3 regions of the Mesorhizobium cantuariense genome follow, and region 2 is predicted to be linked to each of the others. Evidence: predicted binding sites of a transcription regulator. Region 2 holds the regulator's gene; each other region holds the start of a gene.
The links. The regulator PhoB, encoded in region 2, activates phosphate uptake and scavenging genes when phosphate is short. The targets are predictions, from matches to a motif close to TGTCATNNANCTGTCAT.
Positions count from the first base shown of each region.

Region 1 (10,612 bases), 170 kb from region 2:
CGATCAGGTCGTCATAGGTCAGGCGCGGACGCACGACATGGAACCGATCGCCGTCGACCAGCACTTCCGGAACCAGCAGACGGGTGTTGTAGGTGCCGGCCTGCACCGCGCCATAGGCGCCGGCGGTGGAGACGGCAATCAGGTCGCCGGCCTTCAGCCTCGGCAGATCGCGGTCGAGGCCGATGTAGTCGCCGGTCTCGCAGACCGGGCCGACCACATCGACCATCATGCGCGGCATGTCGGCCGGCGGCTGCACGACCGGACGAATGTCGTGGAAAGCATCGTAGAGCGTCGGCCGTATGAGATCGTTCATGGCGGCGTCGACGACAAGGAAATTCTTGGCGTCGCCCTCCTTCACGAAGATTACTTCGGAAACGAGGATGCCGGCATTGCCTGATATCAGCCGGCCCGGCTCGAACATCACCTTCAGCCCGAGCTTGGTGACATGCTTCCTGACGATCTGGGCATAGGCATCGGGGAGGGGCGGCGGGTTGTTGTCGACGCGATAGGGAATGCCGAGGCCGCCGCCGAGATCGACATGCTCGATGGCATGGCCGTCGGTGCGCAGCGCGCCGACCAGATCGACAAGCAGGGCGAAGGCGTCGTCGAAAGGCTGCAGTTCGGTGATCTGGCTGCCGATATGGGTGTCGATACCGGTGATCTTGATGCCGGGAAGCTTTGCCGCGCGGGCGTAGACCTGACGCGCCTTCTGCCACGGGATACCGAACTTGTTCTCGGCCTTGCCGGTGGAAATCTTCTTGTGGGTCCTGGCGTCGACATCGGGATTGATGCGCAGCGAGATCGCCGCCACCTTGCCAAGTGCGGTGGCTCGCGCCGACAAGAGTTCGAGTTCAGGCTCGGACTCGACGTTGAAGCAGAGGATGCCGGCGGCAAGGGCAAAGTCCATTTCGCGCGCGGTCTTGCCGACGCCGGAAAACAGGATCTTGCCTGCCGGAATGCCGGCGGCCAGCGCCCGGCGCAATTCGCCCTCCGACACCACGTCGGCACCGGCACCGAGCTTGGCCAGCGTCCGCAGGACGGCCTGGTTGGAATTGGCCTTCATGGCGTAGCAGACCAGCGCGTCGAGCCCGGCAAAGGCCTGTGCAAACACCCGGTAGTGCCTGGTCAAGGTGGCCGTCGAATAGCAGTAGAACGGCGTGCCGACCTGTGCGGCGATATCGGGGATCGCCACGTCCTCGGCATAGAGCACGCCGTCGCGGTAGTCGAAATGGTTCACGAGGATGGTTCCGGAAAGTTGGAGCACGATGAGATCGGGGTTTAGAACAACCAAACCGGTCTCATCGGCTCTAGATCAGCGGGTCGAGGATGAACTTCTTGTCCTCGACCGGTTTTTCCGGCTCCGGCGGCACAGGCTGATGGGCCTTCGAGGCATCCTTGCGCGCTTGCACGGCCGCCTCATAGGGCGTGTCGAGACCGCCCCTCCTGCCGCAGGCCGAAACGGCCGCGATCGCCACCAGCAGCGTCAGCGTCACCAAAATCCTGCTTCCGGTCATCAATCCATCCGTCCGAAACGTTTGCCAGCCGCCGCTTTTAGCCGAGTTCTCAGCGCATTGCACCCCGGATATTGCTGGTTGCAATATCCGGCATCACGCTTTCGCCAGCCGCTTTTTCCAGGCGCGGATCTGCTTCCTCACTTCCGACGGCGCGGTGCCGCCGAAACTGGTGCGGCTCTTGACCGAGTTCTGCACCGCCAGCACCGAAAATATGTCGGCCGTGATGCCGAGATTGATCGACTGCAGGTCCTCCAGCGAAAGCTTGTCCAGCCCCACCTTCTTGTCTTCGGCCAGCGCCACCGCCCGGCCGGTGACATGATGCGCCTCGCGGAACGGCAGGCCGAGCGTGCGCACCAGCCAGTCGGCAAGGTCGGTCGCTGTCGCGTGGCCGGAGCCGGCTGCCTTCTTCATCGCGGCCGCGTTGACCGTCATGTCCGAGACCATGCCGGTCATCGCCGCCAGCATCAGGTCGAGCGTCTCGGCGGCATCGAATACCGATTCCTTGTCTTCCTGCATGTCCTTGCCATAGGTCAAAGGCATGCCCTTCATCACCGTCAGCAGGCCGACCAGATGGCCGGTGACGCGGCCGGTCTTGCCGCGCACCAGCTCGGCGGCATCGGGGTTTTTCTTTTGTGGCATGATCGAGGAGCCGGTTGAAAACGAGTCCGACAGCCTGACGAAGCCGAATTGCGGCGTCGACCAGATGATGATCTCTTCGGCCAGCCGCGACAAATGCGTGGCGCAGATCGCCGCAAGAGCGAGGAACTCGAGCGCGAAATCGCGGTCCGAAACGCTATCGAGCGAATTGCGCATCGGCTCGCGGAAGCCGAGCGCCTTGGCGGTCTGGTGGCGGTCGATCGGGAAGCTGGTGCCGGCGAGCGCCGCGGCACCGAGCGGGCTTTCGTCCATCCGCCCGATCGCATCGCGCACACGCGACAGGTCACGCGAAAACATTTCGACATAAGCCATGCAGTGATGGCCGAAGGTCACCGGTTGCGCCGCCTGCATATGGGTGAAGCCCGGCATCACCGTCGCCGCATGCTCCTCGGCCCGCTCGAGCAGCGCCTTGATCAGCCCTTTCAACGCCTCGGCGACGCGGAAGCACTCGTCCTTCACCCACAGCCTCAGGTCGACCGCGACCTGGTCGTTGCGCGAGCGGGCTGTGTGCAGCCGGCCGGCCGCCGAGCCGATCAGGTCGGCAAGGCGTGCCTCGATGTTCATGTGGATGTCTTCGAGCCGGGTCGAGAACTCGAAGCTGCCGGCCTCGATCTCTTTCAGGATCGTGTTCAGCCCGTGAGCGATTTTTTCTTGATCGGCTGCCGAAATAATGCCCGTTTGCGCCAGCATCTCGCTATGGGCGATCGAGCCTTTGATGTCCTGCGCATAGAGTTTGCGGTCGAACGAGATCGACGCGTTGATCGCTTCCATGATCGCGGCCGGACCCGAGGCAAAACGTCCGCCCCACATCTGGTTGCTGGTCTTCTTGTCGCTCATCGCTATAACCCGTGCTTCGGAGCAGTTTTGAGAAAATGGCAGACGGTAATAGATTCTTCCCGGCCCCGCGCCTGATCCTCGCCGCCTTGGTGGCGGGCGCGGTGGCCGGCGCGGTCGCGGTATATGTCAGCGAGAGCCGGTCTGGCAACAATGCACCGGCACAAGCTGCCGTCGGCGAGAGCAAGGACGACGTCGCCTGCGCGGCCAAGAGCGACCGCGCCAAGAAGGTCGCGGCCTCGGCCACCGGTGAGGTCGCGGCACTTTTACCGGCCGATCCGCCGCAATCCTTGAAGAGCCTTGCCTTCAATGGCCCGGACGGCAAGCCGATGACGCTTGCCGATCATGCCGGCAAGACGGTGCTGCTCAATCTGTGGGCGACATGGTGCGCGCCGTGCCGCGCCGAAATGCCGGCGCTCGATGCGCTGCAGAAGGAAAAGGGCAGCGACGCCTTTCAGGTGGTCGCCGTCAATGTCGATGCCGGCGACGATGTGAAGCCGAAGAAGTTCCTCAGCGATACCGGCGTCGAGACGCTCGGCTATTTCAGGGATTCGACGATGGCGCTGTTCAACGACCTCAAGACGCGCGGCCTGGCGCTTGGCCTTCCCGTCACCATGCTGATCGACGGCGAAGGCTGCTTGATCGCCCATATGAACGGCCCGGCCGAATGGTCGGGGCAGGATGCCAGGCGGCTGGTCGAGACCGCGCTCAAGCCCGAAAGCCTCTAAAAGCGCCTCGTTGTCCCGAACCGCTACGCCCTTTCGGGCGGTCAGGCTCGATTCAGACCGAGTGCGGGCGCGGGTGCGAAGCCCAGAACGCTTCTGTCGCGCAAGCTGGCGGGTTTGCTGCTGCCAGTGGGTGCGACGACACCGGTCAGGTCGCCGAATTCCTCGATGAGAGCTGGCCTGCCGATATAGTAGCCCTGGCCGATCTCGCAGGCTTCGGCGTCCAGGAATTTCAGTTCGCCGAGCGTCTCGACACCCTCGGCCAGAACCGGCAGGCCGAGGCCGCGTCCAAGTCCCAGAACGGCGCGCACGATCGCCGCGACCTGGCCATTCTTGTCGACGGACTTGATGAAGGAGCCATCGATCTTGATCTTGTCGAAGGGGAAGGCGCGCAGGTTGGAAAGCGAGGAATAGCCGGTTCCGAAATCATCCATGGCCACGCGTACGCCCAGCGCCTTGACCTGCCGCAAGGTCGCCAGCGCGCGCGGCATGTCCTTCACAAGCGCCGTCTCGGTGATCTCAAGTTCGAGCCTGCTGGGCGCCAGGCCTGAATTCAGCAGTGTTTCGTGGACCTTGCGGCTGAAATTCGGATTGTGAAGCTGCACCGCCGAAACGTTGACGGCCACCGTCAGCGGATTTTGCCAACGGGCGGCTTCCTCGCAGGCCGCCGTCAGCACCCATTCGCCAATCTGGCCAATGGCTCCGCTGTCTTCGGCCACCGGGATGAATATGCCCGGGGGCACGTCGCCGCGCGTCGGATGCCGCCACCGGACCAGCGCTTCGAAGCCCACCATCTTTCCGCTGCTGATCTCCTTCTGCGGTTGGTAGACGAGGTAGAACTCCTCGCGAGCGACCGCCTGGCGCAGTTCGTGCTCCATCACGCGTTTGTCGCGGGCCTCGGCCCCCATCGAGGCCTCGAAATAGCGGTAGGTGTCCTTGCCTTCGGTCTTGGCCCGGTAGAGGGCCGTATCGGCGTGGCTTATCAGGCTGGCCTGGTTTTCGGCATCCGATGGATAAAGCGCAATGCCAATGCTGGCCGACACAAGGCCGCCGCCGACCGAGAGCCGGTTTTCCTCACGCATGACGGTCAGCACGGCGTTGGCGATACGGCCGGCCTCCAACGGGTCGGTCAGGTTCGGGGCGATGATGGCGAATTCGTCGCCGCCCAGCCGCGCCACCATCTGTCCCTGACGAAGGACGCCGGTGACGCAATGCGCAACCTTCTGTAGCATGGCGTCGCCAGCGCCGTGCCCGTACAGGTCGTTGACCTCCTTGAAGCGGTCGAGATCGAGCAGCAGAAGCGCAAGGTGGCCGCCTTTCCTGGCCCGGCCCATCGCAGCAATTTCCGCCTCCAGCCGGCCGGAAAAGCTGCGGCGATTGGCCAGTCCGGTCAATGGATCGAAATGGGCAAGGCGCAGGATCTCCTGTTCCGCCTTCTTGCGCTCGCGAATGTCGCGGACCGCAACCACGTTGTGAGGCTTGCCACAATAGTCGATGCTCCTGGCGATCAGCTCGACAGGAATGCTTGTGCCATCGCGGCCCCTCAGTTCGACCTCCTGCGGCTGTTCGCCGAAGCCGGACATGTCGGACCCGAAGAGATCGCCAAGCTGCATTCCGTTCAGAATGGCGGTTGCCATGCCTGTCAGCCTCGCAATGCTGTCATTGGCGCTGATGATGCGGTTGCCGTCGCAGACGATCAGGCCCTCCACGGCGGCGTTGGCCAGGCCGTGCATACGGTCGACCTCGAGCTTCTGGCGCCGGAAGCGCAAATCGATCCACAGCGCCGATGCCGACAGCACCAGGATCACCAGCGTGGCGGCCGCGGCCGCGAAAGCCTGCGAGGTCGGCTCGATCGTGTACTCGGATATGTCGATCGAGGAATCGGGAAAGATCGAGACGGCACCCATGCCGATGAAATGCAGGGTACAGATCGCCAGCGTCAGCAGCACCGCGCCGACGGATGTCGCCCGCAGGGAGGGGCGGCGCAGGACGACACGCAGTGCGAGCGCGCCAAGCGTTACGCCGGCCAGCAGGGAAACGGCGACAAGCAACAGGTTCCATTCGATCCGGCCCTGGACTTCGAATGCCGCCATGCCGATGTAGTGCATGGCTCCGATACCGCCGCCCAGGACGGCGCCGCCGACGAGATGATAATCGAACTCGTCCCGCAAGGTGGCGATCCACATGCCGGCCGCCGTCAGCGCGACCGAAGCGGCGAGCGACAGCACGGAGAGCGCCGGATCGTAGGCACTGGCTATGCCCGGCGTGAACGCGAGCATGGCGATGAAATGCGTTGCCCAGATGCCGAAGCCAGTCGACATCGCCGCGATCATCAGCCAGACAAGCCGGTTCCGATCTGTAGAGCGGCTGATGTGGTGAAGCAGGTTGACGGCAGAAAAAGAAGATATTCCGCAGATCAGCGCGGCGAGTGCGACCAGTCTCAGATCGTGTTCGTTGACGATACAATTGTAGACCGTCAGCATCTTATTTCACCTGATCTATTGGAAATAAACAAGGCAGCAGAATTGAGTAAGCGCTTTGCCGTTGAAGGATCGATAAAGTCGCCTGCAACCCTGGCGTGTCTCCTCGGGTTGCAGCGGCTGCAATCAGGGTTGTCAGGCCGAAAGCCAGTTTGCCAGTCCTGTCGCGTTCGTTGTCTCGCTAAGCCGGCTAACCCGATCGCTTTCCATCGCCTCCACGCGAAGGCCAGCGTGGCGTGAAGCATGAGGTGAAGTTCGTCGATCTGCAACAAAACCGTTGTCTGATTGTCATGAGCGACACATATTGCCTTTGCGGGAGTGCCCCTTTCGCCAATGACAAACGGGAGATGAAACATGAAACCCTTCGGCTTCGCGGCCGGTGTCGCCGCCACCTTGACGCTGCTTTCCACCACCTCCGCTTTTGCTGTCACGCAGATCAGCTGGTGGCACGCCATGACTGGCGCCAATGCCGAGGTCGTCGACAAGATTTCCAAAGATTTCAATGCCAGCCAGAGCGATTATGAGCTCGTTCCGGTGTTCAAGGGCACGTATCCAGAGACCCTGAATGCCGGTATCGCCGCCTACCGCGCCGGCCAGGCGCCCGACATTATGCAGGTGTTCGACGTCGGCACCGGCGTGATGATGGCGGCCGAAGGTGCCATCAAGCCGGCAGCCGACGTGCTGACGAGCGCTGGAATGACCTTCGACAAGAGCCAGTATCTGCCAGGCATCGTCGGCTATTATTCGAAGCCGGACGGCACCATGCTGTCCTTCCCCTACAACTCCTCCTCGCCGATCCTTTATTATAACAAGGACATCTTCCAGAAGGCTGGCCTCGACGTGGACAGCCCGCCCAAGACCTGGAAGGAGGTGTGGGAAGATGCCAAGAAGATCAAGGCGAGCGGCGCCGCCGCTTGCGGCTACACCTCGACCTGGCTGACCTGGATCCATCTGGAGAATTTCGCGGCGTGGAATGATGTGCCATGGGCCACCCAGCAGAACGGTCTGGCCGGCGGCGATGTCGAGCTCAAGATCAATGCGCCGATTTTCGTCAACCACTTCCAGGCGCTCGCAGACCTCGCCAAGGACGGCACCTTCAAATATGGCGGGCGCACCTCCGAGGCCAAGCAGATCTTCCTCGCCGGCGAATGCGGGATCATGACCGAATCCTCCGGCGGTCTTGGCGATATCGTCAAGTCCGGCATGAATTACGGCATCGGCCAATTGCCGTATGACAGCGACGCCAAGGGCGCGCCGCAGAATACAACGCCGGGCGGCGCCAGCCTGTGGGTTTTCGCTGATAAATCCGACGAGGAATACAAGGGCGTCGCGGCCTTCTTCGCCTACCTATCGAAGACCGACGTGCAAGAATACCTGCACCAGAAGTCGGGTTATCTGCCGGTAACGCTTGCCGCCTACGAAGCGACCAAGAAATCCGGTTTCTATGACAAGAACACCGGTCGCGAGACACCGATCCTGCAAATGACGGGTAAGGCGCCGACCGACAATTCGAAGGGCGTACGTCTGCCGAACCTGCCGCAGGTGCGCGATATCCAGAACGAGGAGTTCGAGAAGATGCTAGCCGGCCAGCAAACGGCGCAGCAGGCGCTTGACAATGCGGTCACGCGCGGCAATGCCGCGATCAAGGAAGCGCTGGGGAATTAAAGCGAGCGCAAAAGTCCTTGTTCTACGGCGCGACCACCTGTCCTGTCAGGAATCTCCCCCGGAGAGGGGAGATTTGCTGTCCTTAGTAATTTCGCCAATTGTTAATGTTGCCGAATCTGAAACGTCCATCAAAGCCATCCTGACAGAGAGCGGCACCATATGGTGCAGCCCGCCTAACCAGCCCGGAGTGGCTCCTTGACCCCTCGCGTCGTCTTTCCCAACAAGGTTCTCCCCTATCTCCTGGTGGCGCCGCAACTTGCCATCACGCTCGTCTTTTTCTACTGGCCGGCCGGTCAGGCGTTCTACCAGTCCATGCTCAGGCAGGATCCGTTCGGACTGAGGACCAAGTTCGTTTGGTTCGACAATTTCAGGAAAGTGCTTGCCGATCCAGCCTACCTCAACTCGATCAAGGTCACGGTGGTGTTTTCCCTTGCGACCGCTATTGTCGCCATGTGCGCGGCGCTCCTGCTTGCGGTCATGGCAGAGAAGGTGGTGCGCGGCAAAGGTCTCTACCGCACGCTGTTGATCTGGCCTTACGCAGTGGCGCCGGCGATTGCCGGTATGCTGTGGCTGTTCCTGTTCAACCCGTCGATCGGGTCGCTGGCTTATATGCTGAGAAGTTTCGGCATCGCCTGGGATCCGCTGCTCAACGGCACCCACGCCATGATCCTGCTGGTGTCGGCCGCTGCCTGGAAGCAGATCAGCTACAATTTCCTGTTCTTCGTCGCCGGCCTGCAGGCGGTGCCGAAAACCCTGATCGAGGCGGCGGCCATGGACGGTGCCGGGGAGACCAAGCGCTTCTGGACCATCGTCTTCCCGCTGCTTGCGCCGACAACCTTTTTCCTGCTGGTCGTCAACACCGTCTATGCCCTGTTCGACACCTTCGGCATCGTCCATGCGGTCACCGGCGGCGGGCCGGGAAAAACGACCGAGACGCTGGTCTACAAGGTCTACAATGACGGTTTCGTCAATCTGATCCTCGGCGATTCGGCGGCGCAGTCGGTCATCCTGATGGTCATCGTCATCTCGCTCACGGCCATCCAGTTCCGCTATGTGGAACGCAAAGTCCACTACGGCTGAGGCGAGCGATGATCGGCCAGTCACCGCTCCGCACCGTCATCGCCCACGCCGTGCTCATCCTCGGCATACTGATCGTCGCTTTCCCGATCTACTACACCTTCGTCGCCTCCACGCAGACGCTGCAAACCATCCTCAAGCCGCCATTGCCGCTCTTGCCCGGCGACCAGTTCTGGAACAATTACAACGAGGCACTGTTCGGCGGTGTCGGCCGCATCGGCGGCGTCAGTGTCGGTCGATTGCTGCTCAACACCACGGTCATGGCGCTCGGCATCGCGGTGGGGAAGATTTTCATCTCGATCCTGTCGGCCTATGCGATCGTGTTCTTCCGTTTTCCGCTGCGCATGGTCTTCTTCTGGCTGATCTTCATCACCCTGATGCTTCCCGTCGAGGTGCGCATCCTGCCGACCTACAAGGTGATGGTCGATCTCGGCATGATCGACACTTATGCCGGCCTGATCATCCCGCTGATCGCCTCGGCCACCGCAACGCTGTTGTTCCGCCAGTTCTTCATGACCATTCCGGGCGAACTGGTGGAGGCCGCGCGTGTCGACGGTGCGGGGCCATGGCGGTTCTTCTTCGATATCCTGTTGCCGCTGTCGCGCACCAACATCGCGGCGCTGTTCGTCATCCTCTTCATCTATGGCTGGACGCAATATCTGTGGCCGCTGCTCGTCACCAACAGCAACGACATGAACACCATCGTCATCGCGCTGAGGAAGATGGTGTCCTTCGCCGATGCCGACACCCAGTGGCATCTGGTCATGGTCACCGCGATGCTGGCCATCGTGCCACCGATCCTGGTCGTGGTGCTGATGCAACGCTGGTTCGTGCGCGGCCTGGTCGATTCCGAAAAGTGAGAAGCTGATGGCGACCGTCGATCTGAAGGATGTGAAGAAGGTCTACCCTAGCGGCTTCGAGGCCGTGAAGGGCGTCTCCATCGCCGTTCCCGACAAGGAGCTCTGCGTGCTGGTCGGCCCATCCGGTTGCGGTAAGTCCACGCTGCTCAGGATGATCGCCGGGCTCGAAACCATCTCCTCGGGAACGGTTGCGATCGACGGCAAGATCGTCAACTCCATCGGCCCGACCGAACGTGACATCGCCATGGTGTTCCAGAATTATGCGCTCTATCCGCATATGAAGGTCTACGACAACATGGCCTACGGGTTGCGCAACCGCGGCACGCCGAAAGACGAGATCGACAGCCGGGTCCGCGCGACGGCGAAAGTGCTGGAACTTTCAGCGCTGCTCGACCGACGCCCGCGCGAGCTTTCCGGCGGCCAGCGCCAGCGTGTCGCCATGGGTCGCGCCATCGTGCGCAACCCGAGAGTTTTCCTGTTCGACGAGCCGCTCTCCAATCTCGATGCCAAATTGCGCGGCCAGATGCGGGTCGAGATCAAGAATTTGCAGCGCTCGCTCGGTGTCACCTCGGTCTACGTCACCCATGACCAGCTTGAGGCGATGACGCTGGCCGACATCCTCGTCGTCATGAATGCCGGACTGGTCGAGCAGATGGGCGCGCCGCTCGACATTTACGAGAAGCCGGCCTCGACCTTCGTCGCCTCGTTCATCGGCGCGCCGCCGATGAATCTTCTGCCTCTTTCGCAAGGGCCGGCTGGTCCGGCGCTGGCTGATGGCAAGACGATTGAATTTGCGCCTG
Region 1 covers NZ_JBHRVD010000001.1:5,875,934-5,886,545, reverse strand. Annotated here, with positions in the region: gene lysA (diaminopimelate decarboxylase) at 1-1,237, opposite strand, end outside; gene ACFOJ9_RS28670 (lipoprotein) at 1,308-1,514, opposite strand; gene argH (argininosuccinate lyase) at 1,608-3,008, opposite strand; gene tlpA (thiol:disulfide interchange protein TlpA) at 3,044-3,733, shown strand; gene ACFOJ9_RS28655 (bifunctional diguanylate cyclase/phosphodiesterase) at 3,775-6,213, opposite strand; gene ugpB (sn-glycerol-3-phosphate ABC transporter substrate-binding protein UgpB) at 6,565-7,875, shown strand; gene ugpA (sn-glycerol-3-phosphate ABC transporter permease UgpA) at 8,071-8,955, shown strand; gene ugpE (sn-glycerol-3-phosphate ABC transporter permease UgpE) at 8,964-9,812, shown strand; gene ACFOJ9_RS28635 (sn-glycerol-3-phosphate import ATP-binding protein UgpC) at 9,820-10,612, shown strand, end outside.
Region 1: ugpB (sn-glycerol-3-phosphate ABC transporter substrate-binding protein UgpB) is a predicted target of PhoB. The motif match lies at 6,486-6,502, and genes of this name have one in related genera.

Region 2 (10,612 bases):
CGCCGCCGGAAAGGCGATGTAATCAAGCTACCGAACCAGGGCGCGGGCCAAATCCGCGCCCTGGTTTCACCGCACGCCGCAATGGCGGCTGCGTTAGAATTTCCCTTGGGGTGGGTCCATGTCGTCCTTGCTCGTACTGGCCATCGTCGTTGCCATCGGCCTGGTTGCCTTTTTCATCGGCCGCCAGCGTGCCGCGGCCCAGGATAATGGTAAGGTCAAGCCGCATTCGCGTGCCCATTATCACGGCTGGTGGGCCTTCCTGCTCGGCGTCCTGCCTGCTCTTTTGCTGCTAGCCGTCTGGGCCGTCGGCTCTTCGGTCTATCTTGACCGACACATTCACGCTGCCTTGCCCGAGCGCACCGTCGACAGCAAGGTTGCCAGCGAGGCGCTGGACGTCAGCCTGGTAAAGAGCCTCGCCAGGGGCCTGCGCAAACTCGATGCAGGCACATTGGCCGGCCTGCCTGCCAGCTTCGCCGAGCTGCAGCCGCTGCTCGCCGCCAGGGGCGTGGCACTGGCGAGCGACACACAGGACTACATGATCCCGATCGCCGTCGAGGCGAACAAGGTCCAGGACCGGCTCGGCCTGTTCGGTGCCGTCGTCATTCTCGCTTCGTCTATCGCCGGCGCCTTCTATGCGCTCAGGCAGATCGCACCGCGCGCCAGGGCGCGCAACAATGTCGAGAGGCTGATGCTGTGGGGCCTGCTCGCCGCCTCCACCATCGCCATCCTGACCACCGTCGGCATCGTGCTTTCGATGCTGTTCCAGACGATCACCTTCTTCGAGAGCGTCTCGCCGATGAGTTTCTTTTTCGGCACGGTCTGGGATCCGCGTTTTGCCGCCGCCGGTTCGGGCGGCAGCCAGGGCCAGTTCGGCCTGATCCCGCTTCTTGCCGGCACGCTCTACATCGCCGCCGTCGCACTGCTGGTGGCGGTGCCGGTCGGACTGATGTCGGCCGTCTACATGGCCGAATACGCAACACCCAGGGTGCGCTCGGTGGTCAAGCCGGCGCTTGAACTGCTGGCCGGCATACCGACCATCGTCTACGGCATCTTCGCCGTCGTCACGCTCGGACCGTTCCTGCGCGACCTGTCCGCGGCGCTGACCGGCGGTTCGCCCTTCATCCAGGGCCAGAGTATCTTCACCGCCGGCCTGGTCATGGGCGTCATGCTGATCCCGGTCGTGTCCTCTCTGTCCGACGACATCATCACCGCGGTGCCGCGCGCCATGCGCGACGGTTCGCTCGGCCTCGGCGCGACCCGCTCCGAGACGATCAAGCGGGTGATCCTGCCGGCGGCACTGCCCGGCATCGTCGGTGCCATCCTGTTGACCGCCTCGCGCGCCATCGGCGAAACGATGATCGTCGTGCTGGCGGCGGGCGTCGCCGCCAACCTCACCATCAACCCGTTCGAGGCGATGACGACCATCACCGTCAAGATCGTCAACCAGCTCACCGGCGACCTCGAGTTCAATTCGCCGCAGACGCTGGTCGCCTTCGCGCTCGGCCTGACGCTGTTCGCGCTGACGCTGGTGATGAACATCGTCGCGCTCTACATCGTGCGCAAATACCGGGAGCAGTACGAATGACCGACATCCCCATGGATACGATGGTCAGGGCCGCGGCCCATCCGCGCCGCGACATCGGCCTGAAGGCCCGTTACGCCGCCGAACGCCGTTTCCGCATCTATGGCGCCGTGGCGATTTCCGTTGGCCTGGCGTTCCTGGCCATCATGCTGATCACCATCGTCTCGAAAGGCTACACCGCCTTTTGGCAGACGACGGTATCGCTGCCGATCACGTTCGACGAGAAGGTGATCGATCCTTCCGGCAAGCGCGCCACCGATCCGAGCGTTCTGATCAAGGCAAATTATCCCAAGCTCGCCGAAAACGCGCTGGTCGCCAAGCTCGGCATCAATCCCGACGACAAGCCGGCAATCAGGCAGCTCAAGGGCTTCCTGTCGGAAGGCGCACGCGTCCAGTTGCGCGACATCGTCGCCGCCGATCCGTCGGTGATCGGCACGACGCGCAACGTCAACATTCTCGCCGCCGCCAATCTCGACTCGGCCTTCAAGGGCCAGATCGATCTCGGCGTCGAGGAAGCGCGACGCAAGGTCTCGGACCAGCAGATCACCTGGATGAACAAGCTCAAGGCCGAGGGTGCGATGGCCGAGCATTTCAACACCGGCCTGTTCACCTATGGCGCCTCCAGCCGTCCGGAAACGTCCGGCATGGGCGTGGCGATCATCGGCTCGTTCTACATGATGGTGATCGTGCTGCTGCTGGCGCTGCCAATCGGTGTCGCCGCCTCCATCTATCTGGAGGAGTTCGCCAAGAAGAACCGCTTCACCGACCTGATCGAAGTCAATATCAACAATCTGGCCGCGGTGCCGTCGATCGTCTTCGGCCTGCTCGGCCTCGCGGTGTTTATCAATTTCCTAGGCATGCCGCGCTCCGCCGCTTTCGTCGGCGGCCTGGTGCTGACGCTGATGACGCTGCCGACGATCATCATCGCGACGCGCGCGGCACTTGCCGCCGTGCCGCCGTCGATCCGCTCGGCAGCCCTTGGTCTCGGCGCCTCCAAGATGCAGATGGTGTTCCACCACATCCTGCCGCTTGCCGCGCCCGGCATCCTCACCGGCACCATCATCGGTCTTGCGCGTGCGCTCGGCGAAACCGCGCCGCTGCTGCTGATCGGCATGGTCGCCTTCGTCGCCGATCCTCCGACGACGCCTTTCGATCCGGCCACCGCGCTGCCGGTGCAGATCTATATGTGGGCGAACGAGGCCGAACGCGCCTTCGTCGAGCGCATGTCCGGCGCCATCATCATCCTGCTCGTCTTCCTCATGGCCATGAACATCACCGCGATCGTGCTTCGGCGTCGGTTCGAGCGGCGCTGGTAGAAAAAAGGCATTTTGGTATGAACATCATGACCGAACAGTCCCTTGAAAACGCAGTGGGCGACAAGGTGAACGCCAAGTCGAACGAAGTGATCAAAATGCGCGGCGACAAGGTCGGCGTGTTCTACGGCGAGAAGCAGGCGCTGTTCGACGTCGATCTCGACGTCCGCCTCAATCAGGTGACCGCGCTGATCGGCCCCTCCGGCTGCGGCAAGTCCACCTTCCTGCGCTGCCTCAACCGCATGAACGACACCATCGATTCAGCGCGGGTAATCGGCAAGATAACGCTCGACGAAGAGGATATCTACGACAAGAACATCGACGTCGTCGAGCTCAGGGCGCGCGTCGGCATGGTGTTCCAGAAGCCCAATCCGTTTCCCAAGTCGATCTACGAGAACGTCGCCTATGGCCCGCGCATCCACGGACTGGCCAAGCGCAAGGCCGACATGGATCAGATCGTCGAGTCGAGCCTGAAGAAGGCGGCAATCTGGAACGAGGTCAAGGACCGCTTGCAGGAACCTGGCACCGGCCTTTCCGGTGGCCAGCAGCAGCGTCTGTGCATTGCGCGCGCCATCGCCGTGTCGCCCGAGGTGATCCTGATGGACGAGCCGTGTTCGGCGCTCGACCCGATCGCCACCGCTCGCGTCGAGGAACTGATCGACGAACTGCGTCAGAACTATACGATCGTCATCGTCACCCACTCGATGCAGCAGGCGGCGCGCGTGTCGCAGCGCACCGCGATGTTCCATCTTGGCTATCTGGTCGAGGAGGGAGCCACCGACAAGATGTTCACCACCCCCGACGACAAGCGCACCCAGGACTACATCACCGGCCGGTTCGGCTGAGTTCAGCATACGAGGGACGAAGATCATGGGTGAACATACCGTCGCATCTTTCGATGAGGATCTGGAGCAGGTCAGCCAGCTGATCCGCGACATGGGCGATCTCGCCCGCTCGATGGTCAGTGGCTCGACCAAGGCATTGCTCAATTCGGACAATGCGCTGGCGCAGCGGGTGGTTTCCGACGATGCCATCATGGATGCACGCCAGCGCGAGTTGGACGATCGCGCCATCACGCTGATCGCCAAGCGCCAGCCGATGGCCAACGACCTGCGTGCGGTGGTCGGTTCGATCCGCATGGCCGGCGACCTCGAGCGCATCGGCGACCTTGCCAAGAACATTGCCAAACGCGTCGGCACTGTCGGCCTGAGCGTCACGCCGCGCGACCTGTCGCATTCGATCGACGGGATGGCGCAGCTGGTGCTGATCCAGGTGCAGGGCGTCATCGACGAGTATGCCGCCGCTGACGCGGCAGCGCTTGCCACGCTCAGAAACAACGACGAGCGCATCGACGTCAAATACACCTCGGTGTTCCGTGAACTGCTGACCTACATGATGGAAGACCCGCGCAACATCACTGCCTGCACGCATCTGTTGTTCTGCGCCAAGAACCTCGAGCGCATCGGCGACCACGTGACCAACATCGCTGAAAATGCCTATTATGTTTTGACCGGCACGCAGCTGCCCGCCAATCGTCCGAAGCAGGACGAGACGGCAATGTCCGCGCCGGCCGCATGACAGGGATGACCAGTCGATGATCGCGCCACGCATCATGGTGGTGGAGGATGAGGAGCCGCTAGGCGTGCTGCTCCGCTACAATCTCGAATCCGAAGGCTATCAGGTCGAGGTGGTGACGCGCGGTGACGAGGCCGAGATCCGGCTGCAGGAGAACGTTCCCGACCTTCTGGTGCTCGACTGGATGGTGCCTGCGGTTTCCGGTATCGAACTCTGTCGTCGGCTAAGAATGCGTCCCGAGACCGAGCGGCTGCCGATCATCATGCTGACCGCGCGTGGCGAGGAGAGCGACCGCGTGCGCGGTCTGTCGACCGGCGCCGACGATTATCTGGTCAAGCCGTTCTCGACACCGGAATTCATGGCCAGGGTCAAGGCGCTGCTGCGCCGCGCCAAGCCGGAGGTGCTGTCCAGTGTGCTGAAGGTCGGCGATATCGTGCTCGACCGTGAATCGCACCGGGTCTATCGCAAGAAGAGCGAGATCAGGCTTGGACCGACCGAGTTCCGCCTGCTCGAATTCATGATGCGCCATCCCGGCCGCGTCTTCTCGCGCAGCCAGCTGCTCGACAATGTCTGGGGCGAGACGATCTACATCGACGAGCGCACGGTGGATGTGCATGTCGGCCGGCTGCGCAAGGCCGTCAACAACGGCCGCATGCCCGACGTCATCCGCACCATTCGTGGAGCGGGCTACGCGATCCGTGAGGATTGAACTCGCCCGTTTGAATTCACGCCACGTTCTTGCCGGCGAGGCCGGATCTTGTTTGCGCGCCGGGTGCGAAAATCTCCTGGTCGACGAAGGTCAGCGCACGCATGGCGCAGCCTTCGCGGATCAGCGGCAGTTCGTTCGGCTCGGTGTCGAAGGAAATCGATTTCGAGTGCTGGCCGCCGGCGGTCTGGGCAATCGCCTTGCGCAATGCCGGCTCGATCAAGTCGAAGGCAGCGGCGCTGACCCCGACCATGGCTACGGGCGCCGGATCGATCAGCGCGAACAGGCTGCCGAGGCCGTAGCCGAGCGCTTCGCCGGCCTTGCGATAGGCCTCGCGCTCGGGTCCGTCGCTTTCGCGGGCCGCGGTGGCCAGGGCACGCATGTCGGCGTCGCTGACATCGGCGACGGGTTCTGCGTCCTCACCCAATTGCCTTGCGCTGCGCCAGATGGCGTAGTTGCCGGCATAGGCTTCGACGCAGCCGCGCCGCCCGCAGCGGCAGAGCGCGCCGTTCGGCCGGTGGATCATGTGGCCGAACTCGCCGCCCGAGGAATGGGTGCCGGTGAACAGCTCGCCCTTCAGCACCAGGCCCATGCCGATGCCGTGCGATAGAAGAATGGCGATGAAATCGTCGCGGTAGCGATCAGGGTCGCGCCAGCGCAGTGCTATAGCCATCATGTTGCAGTCGTTTTCCATGGTGGCGGGGATGCCGAACTCGTCTTCGAGTATGTCGGCGAAGGCGATGTCGGTGTGAGGCGTGATCGGCGACCACAGCATGGCGCGGGCATGGGTGTCGGTGATGCCCTGGATCGCCAGAGCGATGCGGGCGATGCTGCGCACGTCAAGATCGGGGTCTTCGAGGCGGCGCCGCACGATTGCCGTGCATTCGCCGATCAGCGCCTCGCGCGGCATCGTCAGCGTGTCCAGCCTGCGCTGCTCCTCGGCGATCACCTGGCCGGCATAGTCGATGACGGCAACGGAGAGAAAATTCAGCGACAGAACGACGGTCATCACCGCCGCCGCTTCCGGATTGAGGCTGAGGCCGACCTGCGGCCGACCGCGTTTGAGCGAGCCGGCCTCGCTCGGTTTGCTTTCGGTCAGGATGCCTTCGCCGATCAGGTCGGAGGAGATCGCCGATATGGTCGAGTGGCTGAGGCCCGTGGTCGCGGCGATCTCGGTGCGTGACGGTTGTCCGGCGCGGCGCACGGCTGCGATCACCATCGCGCGGTTGCGGCGGCGCAAATCGTCGTGGCGGATTCCGACCGACATGTTTCTTCACATCCTCCCGGTCGCCGCGGTTCTTCCTGCCCCTGGAACGCTGCCGGCAACGCGGTCAAATACTGGCAGAAGCGGCCCGCCCTGTCACTTATTTATTCCGAGGCTCGAAAAAAATTCTGAAGGACATCAAAATCCATCAGAATCGATGTTGACAGCGTTCGGGTGTTGGATCAGTATTTTTTCGAGGCTCGAAAAAATAGAGCCTCTGTGCCGGCCTTCGGGTCAGTTTGGTCGCGCCATACGCGGCGCAGGGAGGATAATATGAAAAGATTCACAGCCGCCATCCTGGCGGGTGTCGCCATGTCGCTGACGCTCGTGTCGGTCGCACAGGCCAAGGACAAGGTCATCGGCGTTTCGTGGTCCAACTTCCAGGAGGAGCGCTGGAAGACCGACGAGGCCGCCATGAAGACGGCGATCGAGGCCGCCGGCGACAAGTACATCTCCGCCGATGCGCAGTCCAATCCCGGTAAGCAGCTCACCGATGTCGAAAGCCTGATCTCGCAGGGCGCCAACGCGCTGATCATCCTGGCGCAGGATGCCTCGGCCATCGGCCCGGCGGTGCAGAAGGCGCTGGATGAAGGCATTCCGGTCGTCGGCTATGACCGGCTGATCGAGAACAAGGATGTCTTCTACCTGACTTTCGACAATAAGGAAGTCGGCCGCATGCAGGCCCGCGAAGTGTTCAAGGCCAAGCCGGAAGGCAACTATGTCTTCATCAAGGGTTCGGGTGCCGATCCGAATGCCGATTTCCTGTTCTCGGGCTCGATGGAAGTGCTCAAGGAAGCCATAGACAGCGGCAAGATCAAGAATGTCGGCGAGGCCTATACGGACGGCTGGCTGCCCGCCAATGCCCAGAAGAACATGGAACAGTTCCTGACCGCCAACGACAACAAGGTCGATGCGGTGGTCGCGGCCAATGACGGCACCGCCGGCGGCGTCGTCGCGGCGCTGACGGCTCAAGGGTTGGCCGGCACCGTGCCGGTCTCGGGTCAGGACGGCGACCACGCCGCGCTGAACCGCATCGCGCTCGGCACGCAGACCGTGTCGGTGTGGAAGGACGCACGCGAACTGGGCAAGAACGCTGCAGAGATCGCCTCGCAGCTCGCCGACGGCAAGAAGACGAGCGACATTGCCGGCGCCAAGGACTTCACGACACCAGGCGGCAATACCGTCAAGTCGCTGTTCCTGACCCCGGTTGCCATCACCAAGGACAATCTCAACGTCGTCATCGACGCCGGCTGGATCAAGAAAGACGAAGTCTGCGCGGGCGTCGCCGCCGGCAGCGTCGCGGCCTGCAACTAAAACCGGGTCGCTATCGGTTCGAAATCTCGGCGCCGCGGCCCAAAGGCCGCGGCGTTTCTCAAGGGGCTTCCGCTTCAAATAACTGCGGAAAGCAAATAGCATCCATGTTCCGGCATCCGCGTCAGACGGCAAACCGGTGGGAGGATCCATGACCGACACGACCTCTAATCAGCCGGTCGCCGGCACTGCAGCGGACCGGGCGCGTGCATCTGAACTCAGCGCCGCCGGGCGGTTTCTCAAGGCTACCGAGCTCGACACGCGCATGCTCGGCATGGTCGGCGCGCTGCTGGTCATCTGGGTCGGCATACACATCCTGTCGGGCGGGCTTTTCCTGACGCCGCGCAATCTGTGGAACCTCTCGGTGCAGACCTCCTCGGTCGCGATCATGGCGACCGGCATGGTGCTGGTCATCGTCATGCGCAACATCGACCTTTCGGTCGGCTCCGTCGAAGGCGTGATCGGTATGATCATGGGCGTGGCGCAGGCCGAATTCCTCATTCGAGTCATCGGCTTCCAGCTTGGAAATCCCTGGCTCTGGGTCATCGCGCTTGCCGCCGGCGTGGTGCTTGGTCTGCTGATCGGCGCGTTCCAGGGCTTCATCATCGCTTATATGGAGGTGCCTGCCTTCATCGTGACACTGGGCGGCCTGCTGGTCTGGCGCGGCATGGCGTGGCTCATCACCAGCGGGCGCACGGTCGCGCCGCTCGACGCCACCTTCCAATTGATGGGCGGCGGACCACGCGGTTCGATCGGTGCCACAGCCAGCTGGATCGTCGGCATCGTTGCCTGTGCGGCGGTTGCCTTCGCGCTGCTCAACGGCCGTTCGCAGCGCAAGCGGTTCAGCTTTCCACTGCGCCCCGTCTGGGCTGAGACCTTGCTTGGCGTGGTTGCCTGCGCCGCCATCCTTGGCGCCGTCTGGATCGCCAATTCCTATCCGTGGCCGATCGGCATCGTGCGCCAGTATGCGCAGCAGAACGGCATCACCATTCCAGAAGGTGGGCTGTTCATCGCGCATGGCATCGCCATACCGGTGCTGATGGCGGTGACCGTGGGCATCATCATGACCTTCATCACCAAACGCACGCGTTTCGGCCGCTATGTCTTTGCTATCGGCGGCAATCCGGAGGCAGCGGAACTCGCCGGCATCAACACGCGCTGGGTGACCATGAAGGTGTTCATGATCATGGGCGTGCTGGCGGCCATCAGCGCGGCAATCTCATCGGCCCGCCTCAATGCGTCGACCAATGCGCTGGGCACACTGGACGAGCTGCTGGTCATCGCGGCGGCTGTCATCGGCGGCACGTCGCTGGCCGGTGGCGCCGGAACGGTGATGGGCGCCATGCTCGGCGCGCTGCTGATGCAGTCGCTGCAGTCCGGCATGGTGCTGCTTGGCATCGACTCGCCACTGCAGAGCATCGTCGTCGGCGCCGTGCTGGTCATCGCCGTCTGGCTCGACACCGTTTATCGCAAACGCGTCTAGGGGAGGAACGATCATGGAAAAGAGTGCTCCCACAGGCACGCCGCTGATCGACATGAGGAACATCTCGATCGCGTTTGGCGGCATCCGCGCCGTCGACGACGCGTCGATCGATCTTTTCCCCGGCGAGGTCGTGGCGCTGCTCGGCCACAACGGCGCCGGCAAGTCGACGCTGATCAAGATCCTGTCCGGCGCCTACAAGCGCGACTTTGGCCAGATCTTCGTCAACGGCGAGGAGGCATCGATCTTCAACCCGCGCGACGCCAAGAAATACGGCATCGAGACGATCTACCAGACGCTGGCGTTGGCCGACAACGTCGATGCCGCCGCCAATCTGTTCCTCGGCCGCGAGCTGATGACCGCCTGGGGCACGCTCGACGACGTTGCCATGGAGGCCGAGGCGCGCAAGGTGATGGGCCGGCTCAATCCCCGCTTCCAGCGCTTCAAGGAGCCGGTGATAAAGCTGTCGGGCGGCCAGCGGCAGTCGGTGGCGATCGCGCGCGCGATCCTGTTCAATGCACGCATCCTGATCATGGACGAGCCGACGGCGGCACTTGGTCCGCAGGAAACGGCGCAGGTCGGCGAACTGGTCAAGCAGCTCAAGTCCGACGGTATCGGCATCTTCCTGATCAGCCACGATATCCACGACGTGTTCGAGCTTGCCGACCGCGTCTGCGTCATGAAGAACGGCCAGGTCGTCGGCACCGCCCGCACCACCGATGTTACCCAGGACGAGGTGCTCGGCATGATCATTCTGGGCAAATGCCCGCCCGGCGCCATTCCCGGACCGGGCGCGCTGAAGATCGCCGCCTGAGCGCGGCGATAGCGATCCCGCATGGCAGGACGAATGTGCCGGGTCTCGGGCCATCTGATATGCCAGCCGTCAGGATGGCTTGGCCTTGCCATTGTGTTGGCGCGGCGACTTGCCCATAAAGGTCCCAATTCGCTCACGGGCCGCATCGACCATTGAAGAAGCTTTTCCCGATCATCGCCTTCATAGCCGTCGCGCTGATTAGCATGATGATGGCGGGGTTTGCCTATTTCGCGACGCAGGAGGCCGCCCGCATCAAATTCGAAGCGACGGCAGACGATGCGCTCAACCGGATCGAGAGCCGCATCGACCTGCATCTGTCGCTGCTGCGCTCGACGCGGGCCTTGTTCGATGCCCGCAACGGCGATATCTCCCAGAATGAGTTCAAGGCGTTCTTCAAGGCACTCGATGTCGACAACAATTTCGCCGGCTTGCGCGGTATCGGCTTCCTCAGGCTGGTGAAGGCGGGAGACGAGGCGGCAGTCGAACGCGATATGTTGCACGACCATGGCGTCAGCCATCCAATCTATCCTGATACCACGCAACCCTGGCGCGCGCCCATCGTGATGT
Region 2 covers NZ_JBHRVD010000001.1:6,045,052-6,055,663, reverse strand. Annotated here, with positions in the region: gene ACFOJ9_RS29545 (substrate-binding domain-containing protein) at 1-22, shown strand, start outside; gene pstC (phosphate ABC transporter permease subunit PstC) at 119-1,585, shown strand; gene pstA (phosphate ABC transporter permease PstA) at 1,582-2,898, shown strand; gene pstB (phosphate ABC transporter ATP-binding protein PstB) at 2,916-3,740, shown strand; gene phoU (phosphate signaling complex protein PhoU) at 3,766-4,473, shown strand; gene phoB (phosphate regulon transcriptional regulator PhoB) at 4,490-5,179, shown strand; gene ACFOJ9_RS29515 (ROK family protein) at 5,196-6,443, opposite strand; gene xylF (D-xylose ABC transporter substrate-binding protein) at 6,714-7,754, shown strand; gene ACFOJ9_RS29505 (sugar ABC transporter permease) at 7,903-9,234, shown strand; gene ACFOJ9_RS29500 (ATP-binding cassette domain-containing protein) at 9,248-10,045, shown strand; gene ACFOJ9_RS29495 (CHASE domain-containing protein) at 10,198-10,612, shown strand, end outside.

Region 3 (10,612 bases), 350 kb from region 2:
CGCGCTGATCATCATCATCGTCTATTTCGACGGGCTACGCCGCCGCGGCAAGTGAGCCAACCCCACAATCAATCGCCGGCCCGACATCACTGCCGGGCCGGCGATTTCACAGACTGGATTGAAGCATGAAAGCCGTCGTCTGCCGCTCGCCCGGCGACCTTGTCCTGGAAGACCGTCCCGCGCCCGGCGCGCCACCCGCCGGCTGGGCGCTGGTGGCGGTCAGCCATGTCGGCATCTGCGGCACCGACTACCACATCTTCGAGGGCAAGCATCCGTTCCTCGCCTATCCCCGCATCATGGGCCATGAAGTATCGGGTATCGTGGTGGAGACCGGCGAAGGCGTCGAACTGGCCGTTGGCGAACCGGTCGTCATCAACCCCTATCTTTCCTGCGGCAAATGCATCGCCTGCCGGCACGGCAAGCCGAATTGCTGCGTCAGAATCGAGGTCCTCGGCGTGCATCGCGACGGCGCCATGTGCGAACGGATCCTGGTGCCGGCGCAAAATCTCTATCCGGCCAACGGCCTGTCGCTGGCCGACGCCGCTGCTGTCGAGTTCCTGGCCATCGGCGCGCATGCCGTGCGGCGCTCACGCGCCGATCCCGGCGCCCGCACGCTGGTCATCGGCGCCGGCCCGATCGGGCTCGGCACCGCCATCTTCGCCCGCATTGCCGGGCTCGACGTGACGCTGCTCGACATGAGCAGCGAAAGGCTCGCCTTTGCTGCGAACGAGCTTGGTTTCCAGATCCTCGACGGCTCGCGCAGCGCGGTGCCCGATCTGGTCAGGGAAGCGACATCAGGCGAAGGCTTCGATGTGGTCTTCGACGCCACCGGCAACACCCAGTCGGTGCAGTCGGCCTTCGCGCATGTCGCGCATGGCGGAACGCTGGTGCTGGTCTCCGTCGTCAAGGACGACATCAGCTTTTCCGATCCGGAATTCCACAAACGCGAGATGACGCTGATCGGCAGCCGCAACGCGCTGCGCGCCGACTTCGACCATGTCGCCGCCTCGATCCGCAACGGCGCCGTGCCGCTGGCCAAGCTCGTCACCCACCGCACCACGCTCTCCGGCACGCCGCGCGATCTCGCTCGCTGGGCGCATGAGAAGTCCGGCCTGATCAAGGCTGTGATAGAGGTGGGGTCATAACATGGCAGACGGTGAACCCGGCCCGAATTGACGACGCCCCGCGCAGGTCGAAGGCGGTCCTCAAACGCCAAGCCGCTGACAAGTGAGCGCGACCGAGCTGGTCTGGTATCAGCGTGAGTCAGACAAATCACGGTCTCGTATTAGGCCGGCACAACCTACAGCGCCGACAGCTTCAGCTCCACCCGTTCGGCCGGGAACCGCGACTCCGAAAACTGGATCGGCTGGCCGTCCGGCGTGACGTTGACGGCGACCGTGACCAGCACGATGGCGCCCGGCTGCAGGTCGAGGTCGGCAAGGTCAGCCGCATCGGCATGGCGCGCCGACAGCACGGTCGATTGCCTGAGATAGTCGTCAATGCCGAACCGCGCCAGCGAGGCTGTGATCGAACCGGTCTCAGCCATCGCGGCATCGATGCCGGCAAAGCGCCTGGCATCGAACCAGCCGGCAGCACGCGACACCGGCCGTCCATCGGCTTCGCCGCGCGTTTCCAGACGGATCACCTCAGCTCCCCTGGCAAGGCCAAGGCCCTCGGCGACGCGCTGGCTGGCCGGCTCGACCGACGAGGCGAGCAGGACGATGTGCCTTTCCGTCGTCTGCCCCTGCAAGCCTGTCGAAAAGCGTGTGCGCGCGCCGATCGGATAGGACAACCGCTTGCGCGACAGCACGAAGGTGCCGCGCCCCTGCTCGGCTCGCAGCACGCCTTCCTGCACAAGGGCTGATATGGCGCTGCGCACCGTGTGGCGATTGACGCCATAGCGCTCGGCCAGTGCCACCTCCGGCGGCAGCGCGGCGTTCTCGGCGAAATCGCCGATGGCGATCGCATGCAGGATCTTGTCGGCGATCTGCCGCCACAGTGAAACGCCGCTGCGCCGCTCGATGCTGTCCGCTGCCAGCCGCCCGACCATTGATTGCCCCCACCTTTCTAGCGCCCAGTCTTCTACTGCCTGTCATCCACCCGTCATGGACTCGCGCTAGATAATAGGTATAATTTGTATAGTTGTCTATATCAATAGACAAATTTAGCAAAGAGGACGATTGCTTATGCGAGGACAGGAAGCCCGCGACCAGGCCGAGCGCAAGGCCGCCATGGCAACCCTGGCGCAATCCAGCGGCGATGACATCGTGCGGCTCTGGAACGAGGCCGGACTGCCTTCGGACGCTGAACTGCTACGCGGCCCCGAGACCGGCCTTGTCACCCTGCGCGGCCGCATCGGTGGTGGCGGCGCGCCCTTCAATGTCGGTGAGGCGACCGTTACCCGTGCCACGGTCCGGCTGCCGTCCGGACAGGTCGGCCATTGCTATGCGCTTGGCCGCGACAAGCAGAAGGCGAGGCTGGCGGCCATCGCCGACGCACTATGGCAGGACCCTGCCCGCCGCGCCAAGGTCGAGACCGGGCTGATAGCGCCTCTGCGGTCGGCCCTGACCAAAGCGCATGAAAAACGCCGCGCCGAGACGGCGGCAACGAAGGTGGATTTCTTCACCATGGTTCGCGGAGAAGACTGATGGACATCGCAGCGCAATCGATCGAGGGCGGTTTCGCCGATCCTGTCTTCGACGCCCAGACCGTGTTCCGCGCGGTCATGGACGCGATGGCGCGGCCAGGCAGTGTACAGCCGCTGCCAGCCTTCGCCCGACCGCCGGCGCCGCTCTCGGCAACTGCCGGTGCCATCGCGCTGGCGCTGTGCGACAACGACACGCCGCTCTGGCTCGACCCGGCTCTGCAAGCTTCCACTGCAATCAAATCCTGGCTTGGTTTCCACACCGGCGCGCCATTGGCCAACACGCCGGCCGATGCACATTTCGCGCTGATCGCAGCACCCGCCGAGATGATGGCGCTCGATGGTTTTTCGCAAGGCACGCAGGACTATCCCGACCGTTCGACGACGCTGATCCTGCAAATCAGCGATCTCGTCTCCGGCACGCCGTTGTTGCTCGCAGGCCCCGGCATCGAAACCAGCGCCACGATCGCGCCGGCGCAGATGCCGCGCCATTTCGTCGAGCAGTGGAAGCAGAATATCAAGCGTTTTCCCCGTGGCGTCGACATCATCCTCGCCACCGCTGATGGCATTGCCTGCCTGCCGCGCACGACGCGCATCAAGACGATGGAGGCGTAAGATGTATGTCGCGGTAAAAGGTGGCGAAGCGGCCATTGCCAACGCTCATAGCCTGCTTGCCGATCGCCGGCGGGGCGACCGTACCGTGCCGGCACTTCGCCTCGACCAGATCGTCGAGCAGCTGGCGCTCGGCGTCGACCGGGTGATGAGCGAAGGCTCGCTCTACGACCGGGAACTGGCCGCACTTGCCATCGTCCAGGCACGCGGCGACATGATCGAGGCGATCTTCCTGGTGCGTGCCTATCGCACGACGCTGCCGCGCTTCGGCTACACCAAGCCGATCGACACCGCCAACATGCTGGTCGAGCGGCGTGTGTCGGCGACCTACAAGGACCTGCCCGGCGGCCAGCTGCTTGGGCCCACCTTCGACTACACCCACCGGCTGCTCGATCCCGAGCTTGCCGCGGGGGTCGATGTCGCCGAGCCCTTGCTGCGCGAGACGGAAGCGCAAGCCATGCCGCGCGTCTCGGCGATCCTAGCTCGCGAAGGCCTCATCGAACCCGATGGCGACATGCCGCAGGACCATGTCCCCGGCGACATCACCCGCGAGCCGCTGGAATTCCCGATGGCGCGCGACATCCGCCTGCAGGCGCTATCGCGCGGCGACGAGGGTTTCCTGCTGGCGCTCGGTTATTCCACGCAACGTGGCTATGCCCGCAACCATCCCTTCGTCGGCGAGATCCGCATCGGTGAGGTCGAGCTCGAACTCGACGTGCCGGAACTGCCCTTCGCTGTGCCGCTCGGCACCGTGCGGGTCACCGAGTGCCAGATGGTCAACCAGTTCAAGGGCTCAGCCAAGGCGCCGCCGCAATTCACCCGCGGCTACGGGCTGGTCTTCGGCCAGAGCGAGCGCAAGGCGATGGCGATGGCGCTCTGCGACCGGGCGCTGCGCGCCTCGGAGCTTGGCGAGGATGTCGTTGCCGCCGCCCAGGACGAGGAGTTCGTCATCTCGCATTCCGACAATGTCCAGGCGACCGGCTTCGTCGAGCATTTGAAGCTGCCGCACTATGTCGACTTCCAGGCCGAACTCGACCTCGTGCGCCGCATGCGCGCCGAGTATGACGCCCGCGAAAACCCAGCGAAGGTCGAAGAGAAGCGGGAAGCCGCGGAATGATCGAAGGCCTGTCCCACATGACTTTCATCGTCCGCGACCTCGACCGGATGACCAAGATCCTCGAGAGCGTATTCGACGCGCGCGAGGTCTATGCCAGCGACGCCAGGCAGTTCTCGCTGTCGCGCGAAAAATTCTTCCTGATCGGCGACATCTGGGTCGCAATCATGGAGGGCGAGCCACTACCGGAGCGCAGCTACAACCACATCGCCTTCAAGATCGATGACGCCGATTTCGACCGCTACGCCGAGCGCGTCGGCAAGCTTGGGCTGGAAATGCGCCCGCCGCGTCCGCGCGTCGAGGGCGAAGGCCGCTCGATCTATTTCTACGACGACGACAACCACATGTTCGAACTGCACACCGGCACGCTCACTGAGCGGCTGGCACGTTATGCCAAGGGACTGGAAGTCGCACCATGACCGACATTGCCACCTACAACTTCGCCTATCTCGACGAGCAGACCAAGCGGATGATCCGCCGGGCGATCCTCAAGGGCATCGCTATCCCCGGCTATCAGGTGCCGTTCGCCTCGCGCGAAATGCCAATGCCTTATGGCTGGGGCACCGGCGGCGTCCAGGTCACCGCCTCGATCATCGGCCCCGACGATGTGCTGAAGGTCATCGACCAGGGCGCCGACGACACCACCAACGCGGTCTCGATCCGTGCCTTCTTCAAGAAGGTCGCCAATGTCGCGGTGACGACCGATACCGCCAGCGCCACCATCATCCAGACCCGCCATCGTATCCCCGAGCATCCGCTGACGGCGGGCCAGGTGCTTGTCTACCAGGTGCCGATCCCCGAACCCTTGCGCTTCCTCGAACCGCGCGAGACCGAGACGCGCAAGATGCATGCGCTGGAGGAATACGGCCTCATGCATGTCAAGCTCTACGAGGACATCGCCAAGCACGGTCGCATCGCCACCACCTATGCCTATCCGGTCAAGGTCGAGGGCCGTTACGTCATGGACCCGTCGCCGACGCCGAAATTCGACAATCCCAAGATGCACCGCTCACCGGCCCTGCAATTGTTCGGTGCCGGCCGCGAAAAGCGAATCTATGCTGTGCCGCCCTTCACCGAAGTGGTCAGCCTCGACTTCGAGGATCATCCGTTCGAGGTCCAGACCTTCGACCAGCCCTGCGCGCTGTGCGCCGCCGAGAACGTCTATCTCGACGAGGTCATCCTCGACGACCATGGCGGCCACATGTTCGTCTGCTCCGACACCGACCACTGCGAGAAGCGGCGTGAAGACGGCCACCGCGGCCATCTTGCCCCGGAAACCCATCTTGCCCCAGGAAACAGGGAGCCGGCGCAATGACCGACGAACCGCTGCTGCGCGTCTCGGCGCTCTCCAAATTCTACGGCTCGCGCGTTGGCTGCGACAACGTCTCCTTCGACCTGTGGCCGGGCGAAGTCCTGGCTGTCGTCGGCGAGTCCGGCTCGGGCAAGACGACGCTGCTCAACTGCCTGTCGACACGGCTGCTGCCCAGTTCCGGCACCGCCAGCTACCGCATGCGTGACGGCCAGTTCCGCGAGCTCTATCGCATGAGCGAGGCCGAGCGCCGCTTCCTGATGCGCACCGACTGGGGTTTTGTCCATCAGAACCCGGCCGACGGCCTGCGCATGACGGTGTCGGCCGGTGCCAATGTCGGCGAGCGGCTGATGGCTGTCGGCGACCGCCACTACGGCAAGATCCGCGCCACCGCCGTTGACTGGCTGTCGCGCGTCGAGATCGACGAGGACCGCATCGACGACGAGCCCCGCGCCTTTTCCGGCGGAATGCGCCAGCGCCTGCAGATCGCCCGCAACCTCGTCACCGGGCCACGGCTGGTGTTCATGGATGAGCCGACAGGCGGCCTCGACGTCTCGGTGCAGGCCCGCCTGCTCGACCTGCTGCGCGGTCTGGTCACCGATCTTGGTCTGGCGGCCATCGTCGTCACCCACGACCTTGCCGTGGCGCGGCTGTTGTCGCAGCGCATGATGGTGATGAAGGACGGCCGTGTCGTTGAAAGCGGCCTTACTGACCGCGTGCTCGATGATCCGCGAGCGCCTTATACGCAATTGCTTGTTTCCTCGATTCTGCAGGTTTGACGATGGCGCTTGTACACCCCCCTCTGGCCTGCCGGCCATCTCCCCCGCAAGGGGGGAGATTGGATGTCACTCCCGGCTTCGCCACTCTCCAACGTTGCAGAAAAAGCGAGGCGAAGAGGCTGCCAATCTCCCCCCTTGCGGGGGAGATGCCTGGCAAGGCAGAGGGGGGTGCTGGCCCGCAAACGACTGAAGATCGGAGGGCCTTCTAATGCCAACCCCGCTTGTTGTCTCCGACGTCGCCAAGAGCTTCACCATGCATCTGCGCGACGGCATCAAACTGCCTGTTATCGCCGGTGTCTCGTTCTCGATCAGGGCCGGCGAATGCACCGTGCTCGGCGGCCCGTCCGGTGCCGGCAAGAGCTCGATCCTGAAGATGCTCTACGGCAACTACGCCGTCGACGAAGGCCAGATCATCGTTATGCACGATGACGGGCTGATCGACCTCGCCACCGCCAGCCCGCGCACCGTGCTTGCGGTGCGCCGCCGGACCATTGGCTATGTCAGCCAGTTCCTGCGCACCGTGCCGCGCGTCTCGGCGTTGGATGTGGTCGCCGAACCGCTGGTCGAGCGCGGCGAGGATCGCGAGATTGCCCGCGGCAAGGCACGCGCCTTGCTGGCGCAGCTCAATCTGCCGGAGAAACTCTGGGCATTGCCGCCTGCGACCTTCTCCGGCGGTGAGCAGCAGCGCGTCAACATCGCACGCGGCTTCATCACCGAGCACCCGATCCTGCTGCTCGACGAACCGACCGCCTCGCTCGATGCCAGGAACCGCGATGTCGTGATCGAACTCATCGCCGCCAAGAAGGCGGCTGATGTCGCCCTGCTCGGTATCTTCCATGACCACGACGTGCGCGAGGCGGTTGCCGACCGCGTCATCGACGTCACCGCTTTCGCTCCCGGAAAAATCGCCGCATGACCAGGAAGCTCTCGGAGACGCCGCTGGTCCATCCGACGGCGGAGGTGCAGAACTCGACGCTCGGCCGCTGGACCGAGATCGCCGACCGCAGCCGGGTGTCGGAAAGCGAGCTCGGCGACTATTCCTACATGATGCAGGATTGCGCCGTCTGGTGCGCCACGATCGGCAAGTTTTCCAACATTGCAGCCAGCGTGCGCATCAACGCCACCAACCACCCGACCTGGCGGCCTACGCTGCACCATTTCACCTATCGCGCCTCGGACTATTGGGACGACGCCGAGCACGAGAGCGAGTTCTTCGCCCAGCGCCGCGCCAGGCGGGTCACTATCGGCCACGACACCTGGCTCGGCCATGGCTCGACCATCCTGCCTGGCGTCACCGTCGGCGATGGCGCAGCGGTCGGCGCCGGCGCCGTCGTGTCGAAGGACGTCGCGCCCTACACCATCGTCGGCGGTGTGCCGGCCAAACCGATCCGCGAGCGCTTCGACCGCCGCACCGCCGAACGCTATCAGGCGCTTGCCTGGTGGGACTGGGACCATGCAAGGCTGCGCGCCGCGTTGGATGATTTTCGTTCGCTTGAGGCTGAGGCTTTTCTGGAAAAATACGGCGGATAAGCCATCACATCATCGTCATGGGCGAACCTGTTTCATTCATATCCCTGACACATCACCGGCGCAGGACGCGGCTTGGCGTAACGCACTGGCCGTGCCGTTCGGTTACCGGCATGCCGATCACGACGCTTACGTCTTCCACATCACCTTCGCTTACCAGGTCCAGCGTCTTGCGGATGATCGGGCCGCCGCATTGCGGGGCCGGTTCGATGATTGCCTGGCACTTTTCGAGCAGCAGGCTCCCGTAATCGAAATCAAGGCGCCCGCCTTCTGCAGCTTCAGGGACATGGAGCACTTCGAGGAACTGCTGGTCCTGGGCCGACCGTAACTCCACACCTGTGGAGCGTAACAAAACTGACATCACCGCGACACGGCAGGTTCATGTGGCTGCGTTAGGCGAGAGCCTGACGATCAATGGTCCGGACTGGAACCTGCCCCCATGCCAGCAACCTCTGCCACGCTCGAAATCCGCGGTGTCACCCGACGATTTGGCAAGAACACCGCCGTCAGCGATATCAACATCGCGATCCCACAGGGTCAGATGGTTGGCATCATCGGCCGTTCGGGCGCTGGCAAATCGACCCTTCTTCGCATGATCAATCGTCTCATCGATCCCAGCCAGGGGTCGATTTTTTTTAACGGCGCCGAGGTCTCCCAGCTGCGCGGTTCGCCACTGCGGCGCTGGCAACGCGATTGCGCCATGATCTTCCAGCAGTTCAACCTGGTGCCGCGCCTCGACGTGCTGACCAATGTGCTGCTCGGGAAATTGAACCACCGTTCGACCGTGTCCAACCTTCTCGGCATGTTTTCCCGCGCCGAGTGCGCCGAAGCTGTCGCCGCGCTCGAGCGGCTCGATATCGCCCGCACCGCGCTGCAGCCGGCCGGCACGCTGTCGGGCGGCCAGCAGCAGCGCGTCGCCATTGCCCGTGCCATGATGCAGCAGCCCAAGGTGATCCTCGCCGACGAGCCGATCGCCTCGCTCGACCCGCTCAACGCCAAGGTGGTGATGGATTCGCTGCAGGACATCAATTTGCGCGAAGGCATCACCGTCGTCACCAATCTGCACACGCTGGATACCGCCCGCACCTATTGCAACCGCATCATCGGCATGGCCGCCGGCAAGGTCGTCTTCGACGGCCCGCCGGAAGAGCTCAACCGCGAGGCCGTGCGTCTCGTCTATGGCGCCGACAGCAATGGCGGCGAAATTTCCGAGGCCATCACCTCGACCAGCGTTGCCTTCAGCCGAAAGATCGCCGCATCCGCCGGACCGCTCGAGCCCGCATTCCCGGGATATTGAGTCCATGATCCCGAAAAGTGGAAACCGGTTTTCTCGGGCAAACGGGAACCGTTTTGTCCAGAGATCATGGACCAAAAAAGAGCGGTTGGGATCGCCAGCCCACGTCAAGGGCACCTGTCAAAATCGATAACGCTGCCGGCGCGGGGCCGGAACCTACAGGAGAGATAACAGATGTTCAGGAAGATGGTTTTTGGCGCCGTTTCGGTGCTCGCCATGGCGACCAGCATGGCCCATTCCGCCGACATGAAGGAATTTCGCGTCGGCATTCTCGGCGGTGAAAACGAAACCGACCGGCTGCGCAACTACAAGTGCCTCGCCGATCATCTGAAGGCCGAATTCGGCTTCGAAAAGGTCTCGCTGTTCCCCGCCGCCGACTATGACGGCGTCATCCAGGGTCTGCTCGGCGGCACACTCGACTTCGCCGAACTCGGCGCTTCCGGCTATGCCAGCGTCGTTCTCAAGGACCCTAAGGCGGTCACCCCGATCCTCACCACCCAGCAGACCGACGGCGCCACCGGCTATTATTCGATCGGCCTGGCACTGAAGTCCTCCGGCATCACCGACATCAAGTCGGCCAAAGGCAAGAAACTCGGCTATGCCGATCCGGATTCGACCTCCGGCTATCTGATCCCGCTGACCCAGATTCCGAAGGACACCGGCGCTTCGAACGAGACGTTCTTCGCTTCGACCCAGTTCAACGGCGGCCATGAGAACAACATCCTCGCCGTGCGCGACGGCAAGGTCGACGTGGCGGTAGACGATTCCTCGGGCGTCGGCGACTTCAAGAACGGCTTCAGCTCTGGCAGCTTCCACAAGGTAGTCGCCAAGGGCGCAGTCGACCCCAACGACTTCGTCGAAGTCTGGCGCTCGGGCCTGATCCCGAACGGCCCGCTGGTCGTGCGCACCGCGCTCGGCGACGACATGACCGCCAAGCTGGCCGCCTTCTTCACCGCCTTGCCGACCAAGGACAAGGCTTGCTTCGAAGGCGTCGAAGGCGGCGACTTTACCGGCTACGTCCCGGTGAAGGCGGACTTCTACAACGTCATCGTCGAGGCCCGTAAGGCAGCCATCGGCGGCTAACGGCGAAATCAGAAGGGCGGTGTTCACTAAAGCGACGTGCGTCCACTTGGACGCACAAAGTACGCTTTAGCATCATGGATTGCCGCATCGGACTTTCCGAAAATCGGACTTCGATTTTCGGGCCGATGCAGCAGCACCGCCCTTTCTGCATCTCCGATCATGACCATTTCAGTGACAGCCCCCTCCGGCGCCACCCACCAGATGGCCGATGCCTGGCGAAGCCAGACGTCCCTGCGCCGGCTCTATACAG
Region 3 covers NZ_JBHRVD010000001.1:5,694,046-5,704,657, forward strand. Annotated here, with positions in the region: gene ACFOJ9_RS27755 (ABC transporter permease) at 1-55, shown strand, start outside; gene ACFOJ9_RS27760 (zinc-binding alcohol dehydrogenase family protein) at 126-1,145, shown strand; gene phnF (phosphonate metabolism transcriptional regulator PhnF) at 1,301-2,050, opposite strand; gene phnG (phosphonate C-P lyase system protein PhnG) at 2,187-2,648, shown strand; gene phnH (phosphonate C-P lyase system protein PhnH) at 2,648-3,259, shown strand; gene ACFOJ9_RS27780 (carbon-phosphorus lyase complex subunit PhnI) at 3,261-4,373, shown strand; gene fosX (FosX/FosE/FosI family fosfomycin resistance hydrolase) at 4,370-4,789, shown strand; gene ACFOJ9_RS27790 (alpha-D-ribose 1-methylphosphonate 5-phosphate C-P-lyase PhnJ) at 4,786-5,685, shown strand; gene phnK (phosphonate C-P lyase system protein PhnK) at 5,682-6,458, shown strand; gene phnL (phosphonate C-P lyase system protein PhnL) at 6,667-7,374, shown strand; gene ACFOJ9_RS27805 (DapH/DapD/GlmU-related protein) at 7,371-7,988, shown strand; gene ACFOJ9_RS27810 (hypothetical protein) at 8,041-8,346, opposite strand; gene phnC (phosphonate ABC transporter ATP-binding protein) at 8,425-9,282, shown strand; gene phnD (phosphonate ABC transporter substrate-binding protein) at 9,454-10,362, shown strand; gene phnE (phosphonate ABC transporter, permease protein PhnE) at 10,522-10,612, shown strand, end outside.
Region 3: phnF (phosphonate metabolism transcriptional regulator PhnF) is a predicted target of PhoB. The motif match lies at 2,091-2,107, and genes of this name have one in related genera.